DNA from 3 places in the Quadrisphaera sp. DVD1 genome. Region 1 is predicted to be linked to each of the others. Evidence: predicted binding sites of a transcription regulator. Region 1 holds the regulator's gene; each other region holds the start of a gene.

Region 1 (2,259 bases):
GCCGGTGAAGCCCCAGTCGCGGCGCAGCACGCCCTCGAGGAGCGCCTCGTTCTGCCCGGCCCACTCGCCGTTCACCGAGTTGTAGGAGGTCATGACCGCTGCGACGCCCTCCTCGACGACGCGGTGGAAGTGCGCGAGGTAGACCTCGTGCAGGCTCTCCTCGTCGCAGGTGACGTCGACGGTGAACCGGGCGTTCTCCATCGAGTTGAGGGCGTAGTGCTTGGCGCAGGCCATGACGTGGCGCTGGGTGCCGCGCACCAGCGCCGCGCCCATCTCGCCGAGCAGCAGCGGGTCCTCGCCATAGGTCTCCTGCGCGCGCCCCCAGGCCGGGTGGCGGGGCAGGTTGATGCAGACGCCGCCGAAGAAGTTCGCCCCCTGGGCGCGCAGCTCTCGGCCGATCGCGTCGCCGACGCGCTCCTCGAGCGACGGGTCCCAGGTGGCCCCGCGCGCCATGGAGACCGGGAAGGCGGTCGAGCGGCCCATCACCACCCCGCGCGGGCCGTCGCTGAAGCGCAGGCCCGGGACGCCCAGGCGCTCGACCGATCCGTGGACGTAGGGGCGGAGGTTGTACCCCTCGGTGACCATCTCCGTGAACCCCGGCCAGAACTCCTCGTCCCCGTCGAGCAGGCCGAGCCGCTCGTCCTCGGTGAGCTGGGCGTAGAGGCCCCGCGCCTCCTGGACCGGGTCGGCGCCGGAGCGGACCGCGGCCAGCGCGGCCGCGAAGGGGCTCGGGGCCGGGTCGGCGTCCACGGGGGCCTGGCGGGGGGAGGTGCTCATCGATCGACTCCTTCGTCGGTGCGGGGCAGCGACAGGATGGCGCCCGGCCTGCGGCGGCGGCGAGCGGGCGGGCACCCGTCCGGGGAGGGCGGGCCCGGGGCCGCCCCCGGCGTCGAACGTGTGTTTGAACTACAGGGGTGGAACCTCTACGCTGTCATCCGACCTGGAGCCCGCGGCGACCGCGGGCCGGCAGCGAGGAGCGGCAGTGGCGCGAACGAGTGGGCGGACGCCGGCGAGCGTCACCGAGCTTCCGGCCGAGGCCGCGGGTGACGGGCTGACCGCTCGCCAGCGGGGCGTGCTGGAGACGATCCGCTCAGCGGTGGAGTCGCGCGGCTACCCGCCGAGCATGCGCGAGATCGGCGAGGCCGTGGGGCTGACCAGCCCCTCCAGCGTCGCCCACCAGCTGGCCGCCCTCGAGCGCAAGGGCTTCCTGCGCCGCGACCCCAACCGCCCCCGCGCGATCGAGGTCGTCGACCGTGGCGAGCGCACCGCGCCGGTGGCCGCTGCCGCGCCCGCCGCGGCGGTCGAGGAGCAGTCGGAGACCGCGCTGGTGCCCGTGCTGGGGCGGATCGCCGCCGGTGGCCCGATCCTCGCCGAGCAGGCCGTCGAGGACGTCTTCGCCCTCCCGCGCCAGCTGGTCGGCGACGGCGAGCTCTTCCTGCTCAAGGTCGTCGGCGACTCGATGGTCGACGCCGCCATCCGCGACGGCGACTGGGTCGTCGTGCGGCAGCAGCCGGTGGCCGAGAACGGCGAGATCGTCGCGGCCATGCTCGAGGGCGAGGCGACGGTGAAGACGCTCCAGCGCCGCGACGGCCACGTGTGGCTGATGCCGCACAACGCGGCGTACTCGCCCATCAACGGAGACGACGCCACCGTGCTCGGCAAGGTCGTCACCGTCCTGCGCAGCCTCTGAGGGCTGCGCAGGACGGCGGCGCCGAGCGGCTCAGCCGCCGAAGAGCCGGCCCAGCTGCTCGCGCAGGACGAGCGCCGACAGGGTGCCGAAGAGCAGCACCGACCACACCAGCACGCCGAGGCGGAACCCGCGCAGGCGCAGCTGCGGGGCCAGAGAGCGCCGGTTGACGAGGATCAGCAGGCCCGAGTAGATGAACATCATCAGCCCGCCCACGCAGGCGGAGATCACGAGCAGCACCAGCGGGGCGTCGAGGCCCAGGAGCAGGACCACGACGCCGATCCCGACGAGGCCCCACACGAGCCAGAAGTAGATCCGGCTCTCCGACGCCTGCTTGAGGTAGGCGGTCTTGAGCACGTCCGCGGCCAGGCGGCTGGTGTAGTCGGCGATGCCGGTCGCGGCGGCGAACAGCGAGAACGCGCCGATCACCCAGAAGAAGACGCCGAACCAGGGCCCGACCGTGTCCTGGAGGACCTGCCCCTCCACCTGCAGGAAGCTGATGTCGTTGGGCAGTCCCTCCCGCCCGAAGACCGTGGAGTACGCCAGCAGGGACGTGAAGGTGATCGACAGGA
Region 2 (2,259 bases), on a different contig from region 1:
CGCGGCCGGTGCCGCCGAGCGCTCGGGGGTCCTGCTGCTGGCGCCGCAGTCCACCGCCGCGACCTGGGACGTCATCCGCGGCGGGTTCGGCCCGGACGTCGCAGCGCTCGAGGCCGCCCTCGCGCTCACGGCCCAGCACCACCGGCTCGACCCCGACCGGCTCGGGGTCAGCGGCTTCTCCGACGGCGCCTCCTACGCGCTGTCCCTGGGCCTCGGCAACGGCGACGTGCTCGGCCACGTCCTGGCCTGGTCGCCGGGGTTCGCCGCCCCGGAGGAGCAGCACGGCCGCCCCCGGGTGTTCGTCTGCCACGGCACGGCGGACGAGGTGCTGCCGATCGACCGGTGCAGCCGACCGCTGGTCGCCCGCCTGCGCGGCGCCGGCTACGACGTCGCCTACACCGAGTTCGAGGGACCCCACGTGATGCGCGAGGACCTCGTGGAGGGGTCCGTGCGCTGGTTCGTCACCGGCTGACGGCCGCGCTCAGCCCATCGCGTGCGTCTTGTCGACGGCGATGCTGAGGATGACGCGGACCTGGTCGCGGCCGCCGAACCAGGGGTAGGGACCGCCGAGGTACTTCTGGGCCAGCGCCTCGATGTGCTCGGCCCCTCCCTCGGCGGTCGCGGAGACGACCCGACCCCGCACCGCGACGTACCTCGAGGGGTTCTCCGGGTCGGACACCGCGAGGGCCACGCGCGGGTCGCGCTCGACGTTGCGGGTCTTCTGGTAGCCCTCGACCGTGTTGACGAGGACGTGCTCGCCGTCGGTGTCGACCCAGGTCTGGGTCAGCTGCGGCGAGCCGTCGGGCATGAGCGTCGTGAGGTAGCAGGTGCTGGGGCGGCGCAGGAGCGCCTGGAGGTTCTCAGGAAGGGGCACGTCGGTCCTCGTCTGTGGTCCGGGAGCCGCGCCGGGGCTGCTGGAGGCGGGCTCCCGCCCATCGTCGGCGTTCTCGCGCCGGCGCGCCCCTCCTGCCCGGGCCCCTCCTGCCCGCAGCCCTCGCCCGCTCCTGCTGCCGGACTGTCGGACCTCGGCCCTAGGCTTCGAACACCAGTTCGAGCGACGGTCGAGGGGGTGCGCGGTGGTGGCGATGCCGTACGAGCCGCCGCTGACCTCTGTCGACCTCGCCGCCCTGGAGGCGTGGTGGCGCGATCTCGGTGGTGACCTCGTGCCGGACCCCTGCTCGTCGGCTCATCCACCGGCCGATGAGGGAGCCGGCGAGCAGGCCCAGGGGCAGCGACTGCTCGCCGCGGTGGTGGCTGCTCAGCGGCGGGTGGCACGGGCCGAGGCGGAGGCCGTCGAGGCCCTCGCCGCGCTGGTGGCCCTGTACCGGGGCGCGGGCTGCGGTGATGAGGTGCTCGACGGTGCGGCGCTGCTCGCGGCGGTCGAGGAGGTCGCCGAGGAGGTCGCCCCAGCGCTGCACTGGACCCCGGTCGCCGCGGCGGGTCGGGTCAGCCAGGCGGTGCGCCTGGTCGAGGACCTTCCCGCCACCCTCGCGGCGCTCTCCTGCGGTGACCTCGACCTCCCCCGGGCGCGCGTCGTGGTCGACGGAACGAGGGACCTGTCCCCGCGGGACGCCCGGGTCGTCGACGCGGCCCTGTGCGGACCCGACGGCAGCGCAGCGGGCATGACCACCGGGAGCCTGCGCGCAGAAGTGGCACGCCGCGTCCACGCGGTCGACGCCGCGGCCGCAGCGCAGCGGGCCCGCCGAGCCAGTGCGCAGCGGTCGGTGGTCTTCACCCCGCTGCCCGACGGCATGGCCCAGGTCTGCGCCACCGGCCCTGCGCCCGCGCTGCGCGAGCTGTACGACCGCCTCACGGTCGAGGCACTGGGCGTCAAGCGCGACCCCGCCAGCACCGACCCCTGCACCGACCCCTGCACCGGCCCTCACGTCGACGGCACCGACGGTGAGCGCGATCGGCGGGGCCTGGACGCGATCCGCTTCGACCTGCTGGCCAGTGCCACGCTCTCCGCGGCGCGCGGCGCGGGCGGCACGCGAGCGGGCACCACGGTGCTCGTCGCCCTGCCGACGCTGCTCGGCGCCGACGACCAGCCGGCCCAGCTCTCCGGGTACGGCCCGGTTCCCGCCTGGCTCGCCCGAGGAGCCGCCGCCGACGCCCGCCTGCGGCGGGTGCTGACCGACCCCTCCACCGGCCAGCTCACCGCCATCGACGGCCACACCTACCCCGCCGGCTGGCTCACACCCGCCGCCGCCGCACTCCAGGCCGGGCGTGGACGTCTCCGCCGTGGAGCCGACGCCGTCC
Region 3 (2,259 bases), on a different contig from region 1:
ACGTCGCGGTGGCCGAGATCAGCTGGGCCCTGCTGCGCGGCCAGGTCTACGCCGCGGCGTTCCTGCTCGTGGCCCTGGCCGCGGGGCTGGTGCAGTCGTGGTGGGCGCTGCTGGCGCTGCCCGCGGCCGGGCTCGTCGGGTTCGCCTTCGCGGCGGTGGGCATGGCCGCGACGACCTACATGCGCGGCTGGACCGACTTCGACTACGTGCAGCTGGCCGTCCTGCCGCTGTTCCTCTTCTCGGCCACCTTCTACCCGCTGGCGACCTACCCGGAGGCGGTGCAGTGGCTGGTGCGCGCCAGCCCGCTCTACCACGGGGTGGCGCTGTGCCGGGACCTGCTGCTGGGCTCGGTGGGCGCGGGCCTGCTCGGCCACGTGGCCTACCTGCTGGTCATGGGGGCGCTGGGCTTCGTGGTCGCGGCCCGGCGCCTGGAGCGGCTGCTGCTGTCCTGACCGCTCCAGGCGACGGGGGCGGTCAGCGGCTCACCCGGCGTCGAAGCGGTCCGGGTCCTCGCTGCCGCCGTCGGGCGCCCGGTCGGGGTCGACCGTGGGGTGGTTGGGGTCGCCCGTCGCGGGCGCGTCCTCGTCCGGGGTCTGGCTCGGGGTCTCGCTCATGGGACGAGGACACCACGGCGGGGGCCGTCCGGCATCCCCACGAGCACCCCGCGGGCACCACCCCGGATCGTCCGAGATCGAACACCTGTACGCCGCGAGGGACTATGCTGGGCGTCGGTCGGGGCGAGCAGCTCTCGTCGTCCACAGGCGCAGCGATCCCGCCCCAGACTGTCGGTGGTGGCGCCTAGCGTCCTTCCCGACGACACCGACGCACCCGGGCTCCGGGTGCCGCGACCCGAGGTGAGAAGAATGGCCGCTCCCGCAGACCGCTCGAAGTCCCTGGACATCGCGCTCGCACAGATCGACAAGCAGTTCGGCAAGGGCTCGGTGATGCGCCTGGGCGACGAGGTCCGCGCGCCCATCGAGGTCATCCCGACCGGCTCCATCGCGCTCGACGTCGCGCTCGGCATCGGCGGGCTGCCCCGCGGCCGCGTGATCGAGGTGTACGGCCCCGAGAGCTCGGGCAAGACGACCGTGGCGCTGCACGCGGTGGCCAACGCCCAGCGCGCCGGCGGCATCGCGGCGTTCATCGACGCCGAGCACGCGCTCGACCCGTCCTACGCCGAGAAGCTCGGCGTCGACACCGACGCCCTGCTGGTCTCCCAGCCCGACACCGGTGAGCAGGCGCTCGAGATCGCCGACATGCTCATCCGCTCCGGCGCCCTCGACATCATCGTCATCGACTCCGTGGCGGCCCTGGTGCCGCGGGCGGAGATCGAGGGCGAGATGGGCGACAGCCACGTGGGTCTGCAGGCCCGGCTCATGTCCCAGGCGCTGCGCAAGATCACCGGTGCGCTGAGCAACTCCGGCACCACGGCGATCTTCATCAACCAGCTGCGCGAGAAGATCGGCGTGATGTTCGGCTCGCCGGAGACGACGACCGGCGGCAAGGCGCTGAAGTTCTACGCCTCCGTGCGCCTCGACGTCCGGCGGATCGAGACCCTCAAGGACGGCAGCGAGCCGGTCGGCAACCGCACCCGGGTCAAGGTCGTCAAGAACAAGGTCTCCCCGCCGTTCAAGCAGGCCGAGTTCGACATCCTCTACGGCATCGGGATCTCCCGCGAGGGTGGCCTCATCGACATGGGCGTGGAGCACGGCTTCGTGCGCAAGTCCGGTGCCTGGTACACGTACGACGGCGACCAGCTGGGCCAGGGCAAGGAGAACGCGCGGGCCTTCCTGCGCGACAACCCCGACCTGTCCGACGAGCTGGAGAAGAAGATCAAGGAGAAGCTCGGCGTCGGCCCGCGGGTCGACGCCCCGGCTGAGGTCCCGGCCGGGGCTCCCGTCGACTTCTGATGGCCGGCCGCCGCCGCTCCGGCGGCTCCCGTGCCGGGTCCCGCCCGGCCCCGGAGCCGCCGGAGCGCGAGGGCCCGGTGCGCGACGCCGACCCCGTCGCGCTCGCCCGCACCATCGCGCTGCGCCAGCTCACCGCGGCGCCGCGCAGCCGGGCGGAGCTGGCGCAGGCGATGGCCCGGCGCGACGTGCCGGAGGAGGCCGCCGAGGCGGTGCTCGACCGCTTCACCGAGCTCAAGCTCGTCGACGATGCCGCGTACGCCGAGATGCTCGTGCGCTCGCGCCACACCACCCGGGGCCTCGCGCGCCGCGGCCTGGCCCACGAGCTGCGCGCCAAGGGCATCGAGGACGC

Evidence for each region. The regulator LexA, encoded in region 1, represses DNA repair genes until DNA is damaged. The targets are predictions, from matches to a motif close to TCGAACANNTGTTCGA.
Region 2: the regulator LexA is predicted to act here: its motif matches at 1,039-1,054, upstream of AC5FZL_RS04635 (HNH endonuclease signature motif containing protein).
Region 3: the regulator LexA is predicted to act here: its motif matches at 692-707, upstream of recA (recombinase RecA).

Annotation. Positions count from the first base shown of each region.
Region 1 is NZ_JBZYWI010000046.1:12,545-14,803, reverse strand. Features, by position in the region: gene AC5FZL_RS07430 (beta-glucosidase family protein) at 1-777, opposite strand, end outside; gene lexA (transcriptional repressor LexA) at 983-1,690, shown strand; gene AC5FZL_RS07420 (Nramp family divalent metal transporter) at 1,721-2,259, opposite strand, start outside.
Region 2 is NZ_JBZYWI010000024.1:22,665-24,923, forward strand. Features, by position in the region: gene AC5FZL_RS04625 (alpha/beta hydrolase) at 1-472, shown strand, start outside; gene AC5FZL_RS04630 (PPOX class F420-dependent oxidoreductase) at 482-874, opposite strand; gene AC5FZL_RS04635 (HNH endonuclease signature motif containing protein) at 1,086-2,259, shown strand, end outside.
Region 3 is NZ_JBZYWI010000160.1:2,688-4,946, forward strand. Features, by position in the region: gene AC5FZL_RS14445 (ABC transporter permease) at 1-452, shown strand, start outside; gene AC5FZL_RS14450 (hypothetical protein) at 483-614, opposite strand; gene recA (recombinase RecA) at 864-1,910, shown strand; gene AC5FZL_RS14460 (regulatory protein RecX) at 1,910-2,259, shown strand, end outside.